DNA from 2 places in the Halomonas sp. V046 genome. Region 2 is predicted to be linked to the other one. Evidence: predicted binding sites of a transcription regulator. Region 2 holds the regulator's gene; the other holds the start of a gene.
The links. The regulator PhoB, encoded in region 2, activates phosphate uptake and scavenging genes when phosphate is short. The targets are predictions, from matches to a motif close to TGTCATANNNNTGTCANA.
Positions count from the first base shown of each region.

Region 1 (10,040 bases), on a different contig from region 2:
CGAGATGGTCATCGAGAAGGCCAAGCGTCTGGTCGAGCACAAGAAGGACGTGGTGATCCTGCTCGACTCCATCACCCGTCTGGCGCGTGCTTACAACACCGTGGTGCCGTCGTCGGGCAAGGTGCTGACCGGTGGTGTCGATGCCCATGCCCTGGAGAAGCCCAAGCGCTTCTTCGGTGCGGCGCGTAACATCGAGGAAGGCGGCAGCCTGACCATCATCGCCACCGCCCTGGTCGACACCGGCTCCAAGATGGACGAGGTGATCTTCGAGGAATTCAAGGGCACCGGTAACATGGAAGCCCACCTTGATCGCAAGCTGGCCGAACGTCGCGTCTATCCGGCGCTGAACATTCGCCGTTCCGGCACCCGCCGCGAAGACTTGCTGGCCTCCGACGAAGAGATGCAGCGCATGTGGATCCTGCGCAAGCTGCTGAACCCGATGGACGATACCGCGGCCACCGAGTTCTTGATCGATCGTCTCAAGGACACCAAGACCAACCTTGAATTCTTCGATGCCATGAAGCGTCGCTAAGCGCTCTTGTGGTGCCGTTCGGGGCCAATCACGAGGAACCGGAGCACCGCGAGCAAGCCCGAGGGGCAGCATGCTATGCTGCCCCTTTCGTCTTTCGGGAAGCGAGAAAATCGCATGAAGTACCATGACTTGCGCGACTTTATCGCGGCGCTGGAAGCGGCGGGCGAGCTCAAGCGAGTGAGCGCAGAAGTGGACCCTTATCTCGAGATCACCGAGATCTGCGACCGGACCCTGCGCGCCGGTGGCCCGGCGCTGCTGTTCGAGAACGTCAAGGGCCACACCATGCCGCTGCTCGGCAATCTGTTCGGCACCCCCAAACGCGTCGCCATGGGCATGGGCCAGGACTCGGTAGAAGCGCTCAGGGAGATCGGCGAGCTGCTGGCCTTTCTCAAGGAGCCGGAGCCACCCAAGGGCTTTCGCGATGCCTGGGAGAAGCTGCCGATCTTCAAGCAGATCATGAGCATGGGGCCGAAGACGGTGCGATCTGCGCCGGTACAGGCGCTGGTCTACGAGGGCGATGACGTCGATCTTAACCGCTTGCCGATACAGCACTGCTGGCCCGGTGACGCCGCGCCGCTGGTGACCTGGCCGCTGGTGATCACCAAAGGCCCGCACAAGAGTCGCCAGAATCTCGGCATCTATCGTCAACAGAAGCTGGGCAAGAATCGCCTGATCATGCGTTGGTTATCCCATCGCGGCGGGGCGCTGGACTACCAGGAATTTCAGCACACAAACCCCGGCGAGCCATTCCCGGTGGCGGTGGCCTTAGGCGCCGATCCGGCGACAATTCTTGGCGCCGTGACGCCAGTGCCGGATTCGCTTTCCGAGTACGCCTTCGCCGGGCTGCTGCGCGGCTCGCGTACGGAGCTCGTCAAGTGCGGCCACGCCGACCTGCAGGTCCCAGCCTCGGCCGAGATCATTCTCGAGGGCTTTTTGTACCCGGACGACACCGCCCCGGAAGGCCCTTACGGCGATCACACCGGTTACTACAACGAGGTCGAGACCTTCCCGGTGTTCACCGTGACGCGCATGACCATGCGCAAGAATGCCATCTACCATTCGACCTATACCGGCCGTCCGCCGGATGAGCCGGCGATTCTTGGCCTGGCGCTCAACGAGGTGTTCGTACCGATCCTGCGGCGCCAGTTCCCCGAGATCCAGGACTTCTACCTGCCCCCGGAGGGCTGCTCCTACCGCATGGCGGTGGTGACCATGAAGAAGCAGTATCCGGGGCATGCCAAGCGCGTGATGATGGGTGTGTGGAGCTTCCTGCGCCAGTTCATGTACACCAAGTTCGTGGTGGTGCTGGACGATGACGTGAGCGCGCGTGACTGGAAGGACGTGATCTGGGCGATCACGACCCGCATGGATCCCGCGCGCGACACCGTGCTGGTCGAGAACACTCCGATCGACTATCTGGACTTCGCCTCGCCGGTGGCGGGGCTCGGCTCCAAGATGGGGCTCGATGCCACCGCCAAGTGGCCCGGTGAGACCGATCGCGAATGGGGGGTTCCCATCACCATGGACGAGGCGGTCAAGACCCGAGTCAGCGAACGCTGGGACGAACTCGATATCCCTCTCCCCGACGTCGACAAGAGGCCACTATGACGGCAAGGACCCTGACCTGCCAGGTCATCGAGGTCGAGGACCTCACCCCCGATGTGTTCCGTGTGGTGCTCGAAGGCCGCCCGGAAGCGATGGCGCATGCGCCGGGCCAGTACCTGGAAATGTGCCTGGAGGATGGCACCTGGGTGCCGTTTTCCATCGCCAGCCGCCACGCCGATGACGGCCGCCTCGAGCTGCATATTCAACACTGGCCCGAGCGGTCCAACTCGGCCCAGCTCAGACAGATGCTGGTGGTCGCCGAGCACCTGACGGTGCGCCTGCCGGGCGGCGACTGTGTGCTGGACGAGACGAGCCAGCGTCCGCTGCTGCTGGTCGCCGCCGGCACCGGCTTCGCCCAGATGAAGGCCGTTGTCGAGGCGGCGTTGCACGCCGATCCTGAACGTGAAATCGCGCTGTGGTGGGCGGCCAAGGAACGCCGCGACCTGTATGCCGAGTCCATGGCGCGAGACTGGGCCGCGAGCTCGCCGAGGCTCTGCTTTCACGCCGTCTGCGAGGCCGGTTTCGAAGCCGGTTTCGACGGCGATAACGTCAAAGGGCACCACGGCCGTATCGACGCGGCATTGGCTGGCGAACTGGACGATATTGCCGATTGCGATGTGTACCTGTCCGGCTCGCCGGGCATGGTCTATGCCTGCGTCGACGTGCTGGCGTCGCTCGGTCTCGACGCCGGTCGGGTCTTCTCCGATGTCTTCTCCTATGCGCCACGGGACCCGCTGGTGCCGCTGGTGGGGAGCCTGGTCAAGGAGTCGAGAGCATGAGCGCGGCGCCGATTCTGATCACCGGCGGCGCCCAGCGGCTGGGGCGCCACTGCGTCGAGCGCCTGCTGCTCGATGGGCATCCGGTGATCCTCAGCTACCGGCGTGAGCGCGAGGAGCTGGCGGCGCTGCGCGAGCGCGGCGCGGTGACGCTCCAGGCGGATTTTTCCAGCGAGGCCGGGGTGCTCGAGTTCATCGACCGGGTGAAGGGCGAGACGCGTCAGCTGCGTGCCATCGTGCATAACGCCAGTGACTGGGCGCCGGATTCCACAGGCGACACCGCCGGGGCCACCTTCGAGCGCTTGTTTCGTGTCCATATGCTGGCGCCGTACCTGATCAATCTTCACCTGCGAGATCTGCTCGAGGCCGGTGAGGAGCCCCAGCGCGATATCGTGCACATGACCGACTTCGTGGTTCAGAAGGGCTCGAAGAAACACGCCGCTTACGCCGCCACCAAGGCCGGACTCGACAACCTGACACTGTCGTTTGCCGCCATGTACGCGCCGCGGATTCAGGTCAATGCCATCGCCCCGGCGATGATCATGCTCAACGAGGGCGATGACCCGGCCTATGCCGAGAAGGCCAAGGCCAAGTCGCTGATGGCGATGGTGCCGGGGCCCGGGGTGATCTATCAGAGCCTGCGCTACCTGCTCGATAACCGCTATGTGACCGGCTCGACGCTGCCGGTGGATGGCGGCCGCCACCTGCGTTGAGCCACCGTCTGCCCGCCGCGGCTCGGGCACTCGCCGTGGCGCTGGCCAAGGCTTACACTCTGAGTCTTTCCTGCGATGATTCATCGCCATTCACAAGAGGCCATACTGATGTCCGATCACGACGACGCTTGCGACAAGAGCGGTTTCATGACTTTGTTTCTTGGTGTGGTGGTGCTGGTGGCCATGAGCTGCCTGCCGGCGACCATCGGCTGGGTGCAGGTGGTTCACGGCTGAGGTCGAGCCGGCGTTGGGGTGAGCCCACGCGATGCTCGACGCCGGCGCGAGCGTTCAGGCCCAGCAAGAGCGTGTTTCTAGCCCCAGAGGGCTTGCCATTTGGCCCGCGCCGCGGCAGGATTGACTCAGACTTCAGGAGATCGAGATGACCGACACCGTTTGCCACGCCCACGCATCGACCGCCCCAGCCGGCGGTGATCGCGTTGCGGTACGTGGCGACGGCTGCAGCAAGACGGCGGCGGGTGTCGGTTATTGGCGCGGCTATACCTGGTATTGGTTTACTACCGGGGGGCCGGCGACCGTGTCCTGATTGGATCCGATGAGAAGGATCGCAACAATCAGCAGCAGGAATCGCGCAGGCACCCACTCAGGGCCGCCTCCGCAGACAGAACCCCCGGACGGCAGGCCCGCCCGGGGGTTCTTGCGTTGGGAGTCAGGCAAGGCTTCACCTCACCAACGACCGCAACAGGAGAGTAGCAATGACCGCACATCGTGACGTTATCAGCATCGCCGAGTATCGCTATTACCCAGGCTTTAGCTGGCGATTTATCGATGCGCGGTCGGGCCTTGGTGCCACCTCCGACCGTGAGCTTCTCGGTGGCAACGGAAATAAACGATGTCACGCAAGCCCACGGAGTTGAAACCATGACTGCCCACCTTACCTTGGCGGCCACCCATGCTGTCGCCGCCGAATCGATCGAGTCCCCCATCGTGGATCAGGCGACTGTCGAACCCACACCAGCCGAGCACCCGCCTGCCATGACGCTACCCAGCCCCCAGGACCTCAAGCGAGAGCTGCCGCTGTCGTCCACATTGGCCGAGCGTGTCGATGCCCAGCGCCAGCAGATTCGCGACATTCTCGATGGCCACGACGATCGCTTGCTGGTGGTGGTCGGCCCGTGCTCCATTCACGATCCCGAGGCGGCGCTGGTCTACGCCGAGCGACTCAAGGCCCTGGCGGACAAGGTCCAGGACCGGGTGCTGGTGGTGATGCGCGTCTACGTCGAAAAACCACGCACCACGGTGGGCTGGAAGGGGCTCGCCTACGATCCCGACCTGGATGGTAGCGGCGATATCGCCCGTGGACTGATGCTGTCTCGCAAGCTGATGCGAGACATCGTCACGCTGGGGCTGCCGGTGGCCACCGAGGTATTGCAGCCGATGATCGCCCCTTACCTCGATGATCTGTTGGCCTGGGTCGCCATCGGCGCTCGTACGACCGAATCCCAGCTACATCGGGAAATGGCCAGTGGCCTCGAGGCGGTGGTGGGGTTCAAGAACGCCACCAGCGGTGACGTTCAGGTGGCGCTGGACGCCATCCAGTCCGCGGCGCACCCCCATCAGCATTTCGCCATGGCCGAAGATGGCCGCCCACAGATGCGCTCTACCAAGGGCAATCCCAACACCCACCTGGTGTTGCGGGGAGGGCACGGGGAGCCCAACTATCAGGCGGACGCGGTGGCAGCGACACGCCGGGCCATCGTCGAGGCCGGGCTGGCGCCGCGGCTGATGGTGGACTGCAGCCACGCCAATGCACGCAAGGACCATCGTCGCCAAAGCGAGGTGATGCTCGATGTCCTCAATCAGCGCCTGGCGGGTGATCGGGCCCTGGTCGGCGTGATGCTCGAGAGCCAGCTGCACGAAGGCAAGCAACCCCTGGTGCCGGGCAAGCTGCGTTACGGGGTGTCGGTGACCGACGCCTGCATCGGCTGGGAGACCACCGAACACCTGCTGATGTCTGCTGCCGAACGCCTTGCCGAAAGGCGTTAGAGGCGGCCGTCTCACCATCTGGGGTGTCGATGGCGAGTGCGTTGTGTGGCCCTTCAGGCGCGGCAGAAGGGCCAGATATCGAAGGCGCCATCGCAACGAAATTCGGCCTCGCAGGCGGCCAGCTGTGAACGGTAGCGTGACGCCGTGGAGGCGACTTCACGGGCGGCACGCTGCACCGCCGGCTTACCCCGGTAACTGCCGCGCTGATAGCCGCCCTGACCCTCGTGATAGGCCAGGTAGAGGTGCTCGGGGTTGGACAGCGATACCCCGGTGATGCGGCGGGTGCGCGCGTTGTACCAGCCGATGAAATCGGTGGCATCCTGCATGTCCGAGCGACTCGAAAACACACCGCCGGCCTGGTCTTCATACTCGCCCCAGACCGGGTCCTGGGCCTGGGCGTAGCCGTAGGCCGAGGAGGGCCGAGTCCAGGGAATGAACCCCAGCAGCTCGGTGCGTGGCGGGCGAACGTGACTCCTGAACGACGACTCGCGCTTGATGAAGGCCATCTGCGTCCAGATCGGCGTGCCCCAGCGCTCATAGGAGTCCCGGGAATCGTCATACCAGTCGGGCTCTGCGCGAAAGATCTCACACAGATTGTCCTGGCGCTGGGGCGGATCGGCGGCGAACATCGCGCAACCTCCTAGTGACAACATTAGCCCTAACGCGGCGGCCACGCGTCCTGACGATGAGCGTCTTTTCATCCGACGCTGTGGCGTAATGTCCCGCTGTCCCATCCGGTATTGCCTCCTGGTGTGCTGTGTTCCATCGCCGTTGTGGCCGGTCGGGGCCACAACGGCCTCTTCCTGGGCGGTCGCCGATGCCGGCTCGGCGACGAGATGCCGATGCCGATGACTGAGACGAAGGGCCCCAGTATGCCTGCTTCGGCCCAGTCGCGCGCCGGCGGGCCTTCCATTTTTGCCTCGGTCATCGCCTTGTCATATAGGCGGGGTAGCGTCTTGGACCGGACCGATGCGGCCGAGCGCCGTGACCCTAGACTGCCCAGCCGAGGACAGCGCAATGAGCAAGGAAATCGAAGATCACCGCCTCTTGAACCCCAGCAACAACGAGCCGTTCTCCCGCGTGCTCGATCGTCACCTGTCGCGCCGTGCGGTGATGAAGGGGGGGCTCGGCATGACGGCCATGGGGATGCTGAGCGGGTTCGGGCTCTCGGCGTTCGCCGCCGACGACGCAGGCGTCGCCAAGAAGCCGCTGGCGCTCGCATTTGACGCCATCGCGGGTTCGCGCACCGATGCCATCGTGGTGCCGCCGGGATATACCGCGCAGGTGCTGGTGCCCTGGGGTACGCCGCTAAACGACAGCGCCCCCGAGTGGTCCGATGATCTCGCCATGACGCCGGAGATCCAGGCCAATAGCGTCGGCATGCATCACGATGGCATGCATCCCTTCGCCCTGGCGCCGGAGACCGAGTCGAGCCGCTTCTTGCTCGTCATGAACAATGAATACATCGACGAGAATGCCCTGTGGGCGCCCCAAGGCGGTCCGACCAACATGGCACAGGGCAAACGACCGGCCGAGGAAGTGCGCACCGAGATCAATGCCCACGGCATCACCGTGGTGGAAGTCGAAAAGAACGCCGATGGCCACTGGCAGCATGTTCGCCACTCGTCTTTCAACAAGCGCTACACCAGCGCTACCGCGATGCTGCTCTCGGGGCCGGTGGCGGGCAGTGACTACGTCAAGACCAAGTACTCGCCGGATGGCAGTCAGACCCGCGGTACCAACAACAACTGCGCCAACGGCTATACCCCCTGGGGTACCTACCTGACCTGTGAAGAAAACTGGCCGGACTATTTCGTCAAGGATGAGGGGCGCCGCCAGGATGACGAGCGCCTGGGGATCGGCCGCGGTCGTGGCCGCTACGGCTGGGAGACCGCCGCCGGCGACGCCAGCGAGCAGAACGACGAGTTCAGGCGTTTCCTCGGTGCCCCGAGTGCCGAGAGCGCCGCAGGCGATTACCGCAACGAGCCACGTGCCTTCGGCTACATCGTCGAGATCGACCCCTATACCGGCGCGCAGGCCGTCAAGCGTACCGCGTTGGGTCGCTTCCGCCACGAAGGCTGCTGGCCCGGGAAGCTGACCGCGGGCGAGCCGGTCGTGTTCTACTCCGGCCATGACTCGCGCAACGAGTACATCTACAAGTACGTATCCGCGGCGCCCTGGGACCCGGCGGACGCCCACCAGCCCGGCGCCCCCGGCGACCGCCTGGCGATCGGCGCCAAGTACATGGACGAGGGCACGCTGTATGTGGCCCGCTTCAACGCCGACGGCAGCGGCGAGTGGCTGGCGCTGACGCCGGATGCGACCACCCAGGATGGCATGACCCTGGCCCAGGCGCTTGGCCTCGAGGCCGACGATCTGGCCGGCATCATCATCAACACCTGTGATGCCGCCGACCTGATGGGCGCCACGCCGATGGATCGCCCCGAGTGGGGCGCCGTGGACCCGACCTCGGGTGAGGTCTACATGACGCTGACCAACAACGCCAAGCGCACCGAGGCAGGCACCGAGGCCGTCCTCACCGGCGAAGGCGAGATCACGACGCCAGGGGTCGGCTATGCCACCGCACCGGTCAACGCCGCCAACCCCCGCGCCAATAACGAGGCCGGTCAGATCATCCGCTGGCGCGAGGCCAGCGACGGCGAGCGGTTCCAGTGGGAAGTGTTCGTCTTTGGCGCCGCCGCCACGGACGCCACGAACCTGTCGGGCCTGACCGAGATGAATCAGTTTGCCAGCCCCGATGGGCTGCATTTCGACGAGCGTGGCGATGGCCATGGCATCCTGTGGATCGAGACCGACAACGGCTACGCCGGCGTCGGTGACCACACCAATGACCAGGTCCTGGCGGTGGTGCCGGCGGCCCTGCACCAGGCCAATGGCGCCGCGTCGGTGGTTTCCGGCGCTAACCAGGACGCCTTGAAGCGTTTCTGCGTGGGTCCCAATGGCTGTGAAGTGACCGGCATCTTCCCGACCCCGGACAAGACCGCGTTGTTCATCAACATCCAGCACCCGGGCAACTGGCCGGCCGGCGACGATGCTACCCAGGCAACCCGCGGCACGGTGCGCCCACGCGCCTCGACGGTGGTGATTCAGAAGACCGATGGGGGGCAGATCGGCGTCTAAGCCTCACGAGCGAGGGCCTGGGCGGTGGGAAGCTGCTCCGGCCAACCGGAAGAATGCCCACGAGGCTTCGTCTCGTGGGCTTCTTTTCGTCTTGGCTTCTTTTCGTCTTGGCTTCTTTTCGTCTTGGCGATGGGGCTCGGCGGCCGGCTATCGGATAGTCGCGGCGGCATCGGTATCGGCACCGCCTGTCTGGACGTCCACGTCCTGGTGGTCAAACCGTCAGGCGCCCGACGATGCGTCGCACCCAGGGCGCGACAATAGCCACCGTGGGAAAAGCGATGGGCCAGGTCGTCATGCAGCTTGTTATCCACTGCTTGACGAATCCTGAGTGGATTCCCTCTGACATGGCCAGAACGAAGCCCGATACGAAGAAGACCATGATGGCCGAGAGTAGGGCGCTGAACAGAAGGGGAGAATAACGAGTGGGAATACGCATTCATGCCTCCACGATGGTCGAGTGTGCCAATTGTCACGATTAATGAAGCAGCTGTGCCGCCGATCCGGAGAGATATAAGCCCAAGCCGAAGACCGCGTGTGTCAGAAAGCTCTGAAATCGTGCAGCGGCGGGGTTCGGTGTCTTCGACGCGGCAATACCAGCCCCCATGCCCGGCTGCATGATCAGAAATGGCGCGGCGATGGTGGCTATGCCAACGGCAAGAGCGGGAAATAGCGTTGGATCTTGTATCCACGACTCGCCCTGAATACTGAGCAGTAAGACAGCGAATGCAATGCCCACCAGATAGTGAGCCGTCCATCCGATGAGCTGCTCTCCTCGCACAGGCGCCGCCGCCGCAATCGACTCATGACGGAACTTTCCTCGTGTCATATGGGCGATCCAACGGCCGACCATTGCATAGTTGGGGAGGGGCGCACCGAGCAACGGCTTGCGGATGACTCCCCATGCATCCATCAAGGCAGTGGCGCCGATGCCGATGACCAGGGCAAATGCCAGGTTGTTCATGACGATCTCCGTATGCTTGAGATGAGGCCGAACAGGTGAAAATCCCCGGGGCCTGTGGTCTTATCTGAAATCACTCGCTAATCTTTCTTAGCCCTTGGTCGGAAGCGCGCTGTTGGCTCGAAAGCTGGGTGACGGATGTGAGCGTACAACTTCAAGTCAACTTTAAGTCAAGGAGGGCGCGTGGATATTTCCGAAGTTGCCCGGCGCTCAGGCGTTTCGGCGTCGGCGCTACGCTTCTACGAGCAAAAGGGGCTAATCAGCTCGATCGGAAGACAAGGAATTCGACGGCAGTTTTCGGCCACTGTCGT
Region 1 covers NZ_JBQXYF010000003.1:168,408-178,447, reverse strand. The annotation lists gene rho (transcription termination factor Rho) at 1-532, shown strand, start outside; gene ubiD (4-hydroxy-3-polyprenylbenzoate decarboxylase) at 647-2,140, shown strand; gene ACUN9Y_RS05180 (FAD-binding oxidoreductase) at 2,137-2,916, shown strand; gene folM (dihydromonapterin reductase) at 2,913-3,626, shown strand; gene ACUN9Y_RS05170 (hypothetical protein) at 3,735-3,860, shown strand; gene ACUN9Y_RS05165 (hypothetical protein) at 4,006-4,170, shown strand; gene ACUN9Y_RS05160 (hypothetical protein) at 4,340-4,501, shown strand; gene ACUN9Y_RS05155 (3-deoxy-7-phosphoheptulonate synthase) at 4,506-5,630, shown strand; gene ACUN9Y_RS05150 (transglycosylase SLT domain-containing protein) at 5,684-6,283, opposite strand; gene ACUN9Y_RS05145 (PhoX family protein) at 6,648-8,771, shown strand; gene ACUN9Y_RS05140 (DUF2798 domain-containing protein) at 8,983-9,207, opposite strand; gene ACUN9Y_RS05135 (DUF2938 domain-containing protein) at 9,247-9,732, opposite strand; gene ACUN9Y_RS05130 (helix-turn-helix domain-containing protein) at 9,913-10,040, shown strand, end outside.
Region 1: the regulator PhoB is predicted to act here: its motif matches at 6,553-6,570, upstream of ACUN9Y_RS05145 (PhoX family protein).

Region 2 (10,040 bases):
GCGGCTGTCCGGTCTGCGGGTTCTTACCGGTACGGGCAGCACGCTCGCGCACGGTGAAGGTGCCGAAACCGATCAACGATACGTCCTGGCCCTGGGACACACTGCCGGTGATCTCATCGAGAATCACGTTGAGTACCTGGCTGGCCTTGTCCTTGGATAGATCGGCACGCTCGGCGATTGCCGCGGCGAGTTCTGGCTTGCGCATACAGCCCTCCTGAATTTTGGCATGCGACCGGTGTTGTCTCACCGGTGTGGTTGTTATTCCACGTAGATTCGGATCCATCGCCTGCGTCTCTCGAAGCCGAAGCTTCACCCCACCGGGACGCCGTGTAACCGATTTCTCGGTACGCTGCGTGTCGGCCCGTGCAGGACCAACCACGGGAAAAGCGCAGGCAGATGACACCTCCAACAACGGGACGCTCGGGGCGCCAGACCGCGTCGTTGACGACCCTAGCCTAGCAACGGCGGCGCCGCTCGCGCCAGTTCGACTTTCCGACGAACGCAGCGTCCGGTCAACGCAAAGCCTTTGAGCTGCCCTGTGTCATCTTCGGCGAGGGCGCTCATGTCCTCGCCGTCGGCCTCGATGCGCCACCTCACCGCGCCCATCGGCGGCAGCGAGACCACCGGCAGCAGCGGCGTCTTGACCAGCACCGGCCAAGGCCCATAGCGGACCTCGCAGGGGTCTCCGGTCAGGGTCCGGGCCAAGGCCTTGGCCGAGGCCTGCAATGGCTGGACGTACATGGCGTTGATCCCATCCACCGATGCCACGTCACCGAGGGCGTAGACATGTGGCCTGCCGGTCGACAGCCAGCGATCGACGCGAATGCCGTCGGCGCCCACCGCAAGGCCCGCTGCCGCGGCAAGCTCGATGCGCGGCCTGAGCCCGGTGGCGACCAGCACCAGATCGGCTTCGACGTGGTGGCCGTCGTCCAGGCGCAAGGCCACATCGGCGCCGGCATCGCTGACGCCTTCCACCAGACGCCCGTAGCGACAATGAATCCCGGCCTGGGTAAAGGCTTCGCCCAGGGCCCGTCCCAGCGGCGCAGGCAACAGACGCGGCAGAAGACTGGTCTCGGGGCCGATCTGGGTGACGTGGTGGCCGCCGGCCTGCAGATCGTTGGCAAACTCGCAGCCGACCAGGCCGAGGCCGACGATGGCCACCCGTGCCGGACGCCCCAGGGCCGCCAGGGTGGCATGGAAGGCGCGATAATCGTCAAGATCGTTGATGGTGAAGACCCGCTCGCCCAGCGCCAGCGGCACGTCGAACGGCGGCACCGGTGCGGCACCGGTCGCGATCACCAGGTCCGAGTAGGGCAAGCATTCCTCGCCCAGGTGCAATACCGCCTGATCACAATCGATGGCGTCGACGCGCGTGTACGGGCGCACCACGACGCCCAATTGATCGGCGACTTCGAGGGCCGAGCGGGCCGCCAAGCGCTCCGGGGGCAGGCGCTTGGCGAAGCCGGTGGACAGCAACGGCTTGGCGTAGTCGTCGGCGCCATCGGCGCTGATCAGGGTGATCGCTCGCTCGCCGTCGAGGGCGCGAACCTGGCGCGCCAGGCCGAGTCCCGCCATGCCGGTGCCAATAATCGTCAGGGGGTGCATCGCGACTCCTTCACCAGGTGAGCTCTTGGGACAGACGGCCAGGCCGCCGATGCCGTTCATGTGGGCCCGCTACTCGGGCATCCGGACGCCGGGGCGTGCCGTCTCGCCTGACCGCCATGGTACACTATTGCCCTCATTTTCAGTGACCTGGAGGCGTCGTCGACCCGGCCATGACACAGGATCCCCGCTGGCAGCCCCTGGCCGCCGCCCGAGCACAGATGAGCGCGGCCTGGTGGCGCTGGGTCGCCTCCCGAGATTCGCTCACCGAGCGCCTGGTACAGGCCGCCAACGGTCGCGACTTCCAGGTCCGGCTGATCACCCAGCACCTCGGCCAGGCCCACCGCGACGAGGCCAGTGCTCTGGGCTTGAATCCGGATCGACGCGTATGGCTGCGCGAAGTGGCGCTGTGTGTCGATGATGTCCCCTGGGTGATGGCGCGCTCGGTCACCGCCGATGTTCCACGCCGCGCGACGCCGTTCGATGGCCTCGGCGAGCGGTCCCTCGGTAGCTGGCTGTTCCGCCAACCAGACCTGCAGCGCGGCCCCATCGAGGTGTGTCGTGCCCCACGGCCAATCGACCACACGACGGGGCCGTGGCAGCGGCGATCGGTCTTCCGCCATGCCGACATCGAAGTCCTGGTGCAGGAAACCTTCCTCGACCAAATGGCCGACGCGCTACGCCTGTCCGTACCGCGCTAGGCGCTCGGCGCTCGGCGACGCCGCCGGCACTTGCCGTGCACTAACACCACGTCGAACGGCGACCGCCGGTAGTCTTTCGACCGGCGCCGCGCTAGGCTTGGCAAGCTGAAGATCCCCGCCAGCGCCTTGCACGTCCATGGCACGCACGCCTGGCGCTGCCCCGGCAGCCAGCGCCTCGGACGTCGAGCGCGGGACGGCCTGCAACCGACGAGAGAGTCCGATGGAACGATCCCTGCTGCGCCCCAAGGGGCTGACCCGCCTCCCCGACTTCCTGGCGCTCACGCGCCTGGATCGCCCCATCGGCACCTGGCTGCTGATGTGGCCGACCCTGTGGGCACTGTGGATCGCCTCCGAGGGCGTGCCCGAGCGCGCCACGCTGCTGATCTTCGTCGTCGGGGTCTACCTGATGCGGGCCGCCGGCTGCGTGGTCAATGACTACGCCGATCGCCACTTCGACGGTCACGTCAAACGCACCAAGGCGCGTCCCCTCGCCACCGGACGCATCAGCGAACGAGAGGCCAAGGTGCTGTTCGTCGGCCTGATCGCCGCGGCCTTCGTGCTGGTCTGGTTCACCAACGGCTTCACCGTCTGGTTGTCGCTGATCGGCGCGCTACTGGCGGCGATCTATCCGTTCATGAAGCGCTATACCCACTTCCCACAGGTGGTGCTCGGCGCCGCCTTTTCCTGGGCCATCCCCATGGCCTTCGGTGCGGTACTCGGTGAAGTGCCCACGGTGGGCTGGCTGCTGTTTGTTGCCAACGTGCTGTGGACGGTGGCCTACGACACCGAATACGCCATGGTCGACCGTGACGACGACTTAAAGATCGGCATCAAGTCCACCGCCGTGCTGTTCGGGCGCTTCGACAAGCGCATCATCGGTCTGCTGCAACTGGCGACCCTGGCCCTGTTGGGCTGGGTCGGCGGAGTGCTCGACCTTGGCGGCTTCTACTGGCTGGGTCTTGCGGCCATGGCGGCGACCTTCGTCCATCAACAGCGCTTGATCGGGGATCGCGACCGCGATCGCTGCTTCCAGGCGTTTCTGAACAATCACTGGTCCGGTCTGGTGCTGTTCGCCGGTTTGGCATTAAGCCTCTACCCTGCCCTGTAACCCCCGTACAGCGGGGTTATCGCGGCGCGGAAGGGCTGTCTTTCCGCGACCATCCGGGCGACACTGTCATGTGATTGTCATATTGACGTGCTGTCATCGTCATCGTCCTGTCAACGACCCTGACCATGAGGCCCTGGGATGACCGCCAAGACTGTACTGATCGTCGACGATGAAGCGCCGATCCGCGAAATGATCGCCGTGGCGCTGGAAATGGCCGACTATCGCGTGCTCGAGGCCGACAACGCCCAGGCCGCCCACGCCATCATCGTCGACCACCTGCCCGACCTGGTGCTGCTCGACTGGATGATGCCCGGCACCAGCGGCATCGAGCTGGCACGCCGGCTCAAGCGTGAGGAGGCTACCGCGGAATTGCCGATCATCATGCTCACCGCCAAGGGCGAAGAGGACAACAAGATCCAAGGCCTGGAATCCGGCGCCGATGACTACATCACCAAGCCGTTTTCACCGCGTGAGCTGGTGGCCAGGCTCAAGGCCGTGCTGCGCCGGGCGACCCCGCGCGGCATCGAGGACCCGGTCGAGGTCGAGGGCCTGATGCTCGACCCCGTCAGCCATCGCGTCAGCGTCGAGGGCAAATCGCTGGAAATGGGGCCGACCGAGTATCGGCTGCTGCAATTCTTCATGACCCACCAGGAACGCGCCTACACCCGCGGCCAGCTGCTGGACCAGGTGTGGGGCGGCAATGTCTATGTCGAGGAACGCACCGTGGACGTCCATATCCGTCGCCTGCGCAAGGCCCTCGGAGAACCTCATCAGCAACTGATCCAGACGGTGCGCGGCACCGGCTATCGGTTCTCCGCCAAGGCCTGAAGTGGGACGCCTCTGGAAACGAGAGCTATGGCGCCTGGTGGCGCTGGTGGCGATCGGTGGCCTGCTCGGCTGGCCGTTTGCGCTGACAAGCTACGGCGTGATTGTCGGCCTGGCCCTGTGCCTGGCCCACCACATGCGCCAGCTCCATGCACTCTACGACTGGCTGGCCCATCGCCCCCAGCAAGAGCCGCCAGCCTCCAGCGGCCTGTGGGGCGAATTGTTCGACCGCCTGTATCGCTACCAGAAAGGCCAGCGCACTACCCAGCGGCGTCTGCGGGCCACCCTGCAGCGCATCCAGGAATCGTCCGAGGCCATGCGCGACAGCGTGGTGATGCTCGACCGTCACGGCGACCTGGAATGGTGGAACAGTGCCGCCGAGCGCATGCTCGGGCTCAAGCCCGCCCTCGATCGCGGCCAGCACATCACCAATCTGCTGCGCGACCCACGCTTCGTCAGCTACTTCGCCTCACGCGACTATCGCGATCCCCTGACGCTGACATCGCCGATCGATGAGCAGATGGTGTTGCAGTTCCAGATCACCCTGTACGGCGACGATGAACGCCTGCTGATGGCCCGCGACATCACGCGACTGCACCGTCTGGAGCAGATGCGTCGGGACTTCGTCGCCAACGTCTCCCACGAGCTCAGAACGCCCCTGACGGTGCTCACCGGCTACCTGGAGACGTACGCCGACATGGCCAGCCTGCTGCCCGAGCGACTCGGCCGCGGCATCGACCAGATGCAGACGCAGACACTGCGGATGCAGAACCTGGTCAATGACCTGCTGCTGCTCTCCCGGCTGGAAACGGACCAGGGTGGCGAGGATGACGTTCGCATCGAGCCGGCCACGCTGCTCGCCGGGGTACAGCGCGATGCCGAGGCCCTGTCGGCGGGCGACCACCAGATCGAGATCGAGATCGACGACAGCCGCGCCGTACTGGGCAACGAGAAGGAGCTTCACAGCGCGATCTCCAACCTGGCCTTCAATGCGGTGCGCTACGCCGGCCCCGGCTCGCATATTCGATTGCGCTGGCGCGCCTGCCAGGGGGGCGCCTGCCTGGAAGTCGAAGACGACGGCGAAGGCATCGACGCGCGTCATCTCCCGCGCCTGACCGAGCGCTTCTACCGTGTCGACAAGGGTCGCAGTACCGCCACCGGGGGCACCGGACTGGGACTGGCCATCGTCAAGCACGTGCTATTGCGCCACAACGCCCAGCTCGACATCAGCTCTCAACTGGGCCAGGGGGCGACGTTCCGCTGCGTGTTCCCGCACGACCGCTTGATCGCCGCCGCCGACGATTCTCGTCGGCGTCAGGCCTGAGATCGACTCCACCCGGCCCCGCGGTGTCGGCAAGCTCAGCGAATCTGCTCTTTCAAGCCGTAATAATCATCTGATTTAAATATCTCGATCTCGGCGGCGAGTGACGTGCCTTCCTGCTTGGAAAGCAGAACGCTGGCCACCGCGCTCAGCGAACACAGCACCTCCTTGCACTCGATGCGCGCCTTCATCACCGAACGGCTGACCAGCACCAGGCACAGGCTCTGCAACTGCGACAGGTTCTCGGCGAGCTGTCGGTGCAGGTTACCGGCGACCTGGGCACACAGCTCGGCATCCTGGATGTCGCTGCTGCCGTACTCACGACGAAAATCGTCCTCCCTGCCGTCGGGAATCAAGAACTCGACGAACTCGACGTAGTCCTCGTCGAACAGGATGCTCTGGATCGACTGAAGCATCTTCTTGCGTGCCGCCTCGCGCTGATCCTCATCGTCGAAAACGCCATACTCCGCTTCCTGGGCCAAGCGCCCCGCCTGTTCGATTTCCTTGAATAGCGACGAATATCCGGATGACAGTTCGTTGTAGCAGTCGCCGATATCCGTGAAATCCTTGCTCACGCTGGCCACCAGGCTCTCGCCCTCGGGGAGGGACTTGAGCACCGGAAAGAGCACGTACTTGTGGGTGTGGCAGGCCTCATAAAACAACGACAGCTCTTCCTTGAGGGCATGGAGATGGAAGTTGATGTCCTGCAGGTAGGCGTCGTCCGCCTCGATGCGCCGGGCAACGCCGTCTCGGCCATCGCGTGCGTAGGGCCGGTCGATACGCGTCTCGATCTTGGTGGCATGCTCGACCAGAGCAATGAAGCGCTTGGACAGGTCCCAGGTGGTGTCCTGCACCTTGTTGGCGGCGATGGCCCGGGCCTGATCGTTGATGCCGATCTCCCGTGCCAGGCGGCGCTGGCGGTGGTTATCGATGCTCCATGAGAAGAAGGCGCCAATGATGGCAAGGCTGGTGGCGATATCGACGCCGAACTGCAGTTGTTCCATGGAAAAGCGCTTTTGTAGGTAAATTGGACTTACTCATATACCTCAAAAGAGTGACACCCTCCAGCGTTACCCGGCGTCAGGCCCGCGGGGCCAGCAGAATGATCGCCGCCCCCGCCAGGCACAGGCCCCCGCCGAGCAGATCCCAACGATCGGGCAGGCGCTGCTCCACCGCCCACAGCCAGACCAGCGACGCGACGATGTAGACCCCGCCATAGGCCGCGAAGGCCCGCCCGGCGAATTCGCTGTCGCTGAGGCTGAGCAGCCAGGCAAACGCCGCCAGGCTGACGAGTCCTGGCAGCAGCCACCAGGCCGAGGCATCCGCTCGCCACCAGCGCCATACCGCGAAGCACCCGGCGATTTCCGCCACTGCGGCGAGTGCATAGATCGCGAACGTCATTACCACAGACATCGTCTCGGACTCCTCGCGTAGGGGCCGCCGGCACCGCACTCGACACGCGGCGTCCGCGGCTTGCCTCAGCGCCGCTGTGTCAGCGCCGGCAGATCGCGATAGTGGCGGTCCCACATCAATACCGCTCCGGCCACGGCACCAGGGATCAAGAACAGGTTGGCCAGCGGAATCCAGGTCACCAGCGTCACCAGGCCGCCGAAGGTGAAGCTTGGCCACTTGCGGGTCGCCAGGCGCTTGCGCATGTCGGTGAAGCTGACCTTGTTGTTATCCATCGGATAGTCGAGATAGGTGATGGCCATCGTCCAGGCAGTGAAAGCCGCCCACAGCAAGGGCGCGATCAGGTTCAGCACCGGGATCCAGCTGATGATGAACAGGCCGATCATGCGCGGCAGGATGTAGCCCAGCTTGACCAGTTCGCGTCCTAGCGCATCGACGCCGGTCTTCAGCCAACCGCGGTCATCGATGGGCTCGCGCCCGGTCAGTTCGACCTCGGCGCGGGCCGCGAGAAAGCCGTAGAAGGGCGCCGCGATCAAATGGGTAATCAAGGTGAAGGAAAAGAACACGATGACCAGCAGGCTGACCACGAATAGCGGCCAGATCAGCCAATCGAGCCAGTTGAGCCAGGTCGGCACCATGGCCATCCAGCTATCCACCCAACCGCCGAACTCGCCGAACACGTAGCTGAGCATGGCGGCGTAGACCAGCAAGTTGACCAGTATCGGCAGAAACACATAGCGACGCAGGCCGCGGCTGTAGACCAGGCGGGTTCCACGGCTCAGCGCCTCGAAGGCAGTCAGCATGTCGTACGTCCTTGGCAGTGGCTGAAAAAAGCGCCCCAACGACAACGGGCCGTCACATAAGACGGCCCGTTCGGGCTGTGCAGACCGCTCGACCCGTCGGGGCGGGCCTATTGACGCCGCTTACGCGGCCAAGGTCAAGAGCCCTTGCTCCGCCGGGTCAATCCGCGACCGAGGCAGATCAGGGCTTGGTCAGCATGTCCTGATCCAGGTCCTCGGGATCGGTGTGGCGAATATCGAGGCCCTTGACCAGGTAAATGACGTACTCGGCCAGGTTATTGGCGTGGTCACCGATGCGCTCCAGGGCGCGCAGAATCCACATGATCCCGAGCACCGGCGAAATGGCCCGGGCATCTTCCATCATGAAGGTCATCAGCGCGCGCATCGCGCTCTTGTATTCGCTATCGACGCGCTCGTCTTCCTGCACCACTTCCAGGGCAAGCTCGGTGTCGAAGCGAGCAAAGGAGGTCAGCGCATCGCGCACCATGCGGCGCACGTGTTCGGAGATGTTGCGCACCTCGACGAAGCCGCGAGTACCATTGTTGCTGTCGACCAGCTCGATGGCGTTGCGCGCGATCTTGCTGGCTTCATCGCCGATACGCTCAAGATCCGAGGCGGCACGAATCACCGCCAGCACCAGGCGCAGGTCGGACGCCGCCGGTTGACGACGGGCCAACACCCGGGTGCACTCGTCGTCGATCTTGATCTGCATGTCGTTGACCGCACGGTCATTGGCGACGACCCGCTCGGCGAGCTTGGAATCGCCATCGAGCAATGCGCTGACGGCGTCCTGGACTTGTTTCTCGACCAGCCCCCCCATGGCCATCAGGTGGGTCTTGAGCTCCTCGAGCTCGTGGTTGAACTGCCGCGAAATATGCTGGCTATGACTATCGCTGGTGATATCCATCTGACTCTCCTGACCGGGACAGGGTCAGCCAACCATGCGCCCGGTAATGTAGTTCTCGGTGCGCCTCAGGCGCGGATGGGTAAACAGGGTGTCGGTGGGGCCGTACTCCACCAGCTCTCCGTTGTGCAGAAAGGCGGTGTAATCCGAGACCCGCGCGGCCTGTTGCATGTTGTGAGTGACCAGCACCAGTGTCAGATGCGACTTCAGGTTGCGAATCAGCTCCTCGATCTTGAGCGTCGAAATCGGATCGAGGGCCGACGCCGGTTCATCGAGCAACAGCACCTCGGGCTCCACGGCGAGGGTTCGGGCGATGACCAGGCGCTGCTGCTGGCCACCCGACAAGGCCCATGCAGAGGCCCGCAAGCGTCCCTTGACCTCATCCCACAACGCCGCCGAGCGCAGCGCCCATTCGACCACGTCGTCGATGCGACGCTTGCTCAACCCCCCTTGCAGGCGCAAGCCGAAGGCGACGTTGTCGTAGATCGACATGGGAAACGGGTTGGGTGCCTGGAACACCATCCCCACCCGTCGCCGCAACTCCGCCACCGACACCCTCGGGTCGTGAATATCGTGGCCCTCGAGAAAGATGCTGCCACTGCGCGTCACGTTCTCGTTGAGGTCGTGCAGACGGTTGAGCGATCTGAGCAGCGTCGACTTGCCGCACCCAGACGGCCCGATAAAGGCCGTGACCCGGTGCCGCGGCACCCTCAGCGTCAGATCCTGAAGCGCCGACTTGTTGCCGTAGGACAGCGCCAACCCTTGGATATCCAGGCTCGATGCCTCCTCGGCGAAGGTCATGATCGCGCCATTGCGCTGCCCCCTTGCCGGGTCGGCGGCAGGGTCCAGCGAAACACGCGGATGACGATCGACTGACTTGGACACTTTCACCTCAGGGACGCGCGTACGCGCCATGACGCGTACGCAGATGATGACGCAGAAATATTGCAGTCAGGTTAAGCACCAGAATGACCAGCACCAAGAGCAGCGCCGTGGCATACACCAGCGGCAAGGCGGCCTGAACATCGCTGGCGTGAAAGGCCGCATCATAGATGTGATACCCCAGATGCATGAACTTGCGCTCCACGTGCAGGTACGGGAACTCACCATCCAATGGCACCTGGGGCGCGAGCTTGGCCACGCCGACGAGCATCAGCGGTGCCACCTCACCGGCGGCCCGGGCCACGGCCAGAATCACCCCGGTCAGCATCGCCGGCGTGGCCATCGGCAAGACCACCCGGGTCAGCGTCTCGAAGCGAGTGGCGCCAAGCGCCAGGGCCCCTTCACGCTGGTGCGCAGGAATTCGCGCCAGTCCTTCTTCGGTGGCGACGATCACCACCGGCAGCGTCAGCAGCGCCAGGGTCAACGA
Region 2 covers NZ_JBQXYF010000002.1:7,647-17,686, forward strand. The annotation lists gene ACUN9Y_RS02465 (HU family DNA-binding protein) at 1-205, opposite strand, end outside; gene ACUN9Y_RS02470 (FAD-dependent oxidoreductase) at 451-1,605, opposite strand; gene ACUN9Y_RS02475 (chorismate--pyruvate lyase family protein) at 1,776-2,303, shown strand; gene ubiA (4-hydroxybenzoate octaprenyltransferase) at 2,524-3,411, shown strand; gene phoB (phosphate regulon transcriptional regulator PhoB) at 3,550-4,239, shown strand; gene phoR (phosphate regulon sensor histidine kinase PhoR) at 4,241-5,560, shown strand; gene ACUN9Y_RS02495 (hypothetical protein) at 5,596-6,561, opposite strand; gene ACUN9Y_RS02500 (YnfA family protein) at 6,638-6,970, opposite strand; gene cysZ (sulfate transporter CysZ) at 7,036-7,770, opposite strand; gene phoU (phosphate signaling complex protein PhoU) at 7,949-8,674, opposite strand; gene pstB (phosphate ABC transporter ATP-binding protein PstB) at 8,699-9,472, opposite strand; gene pstA (phosphate ABC transporter permease PstA) at 9,564-10,040, opposite strand, start outside.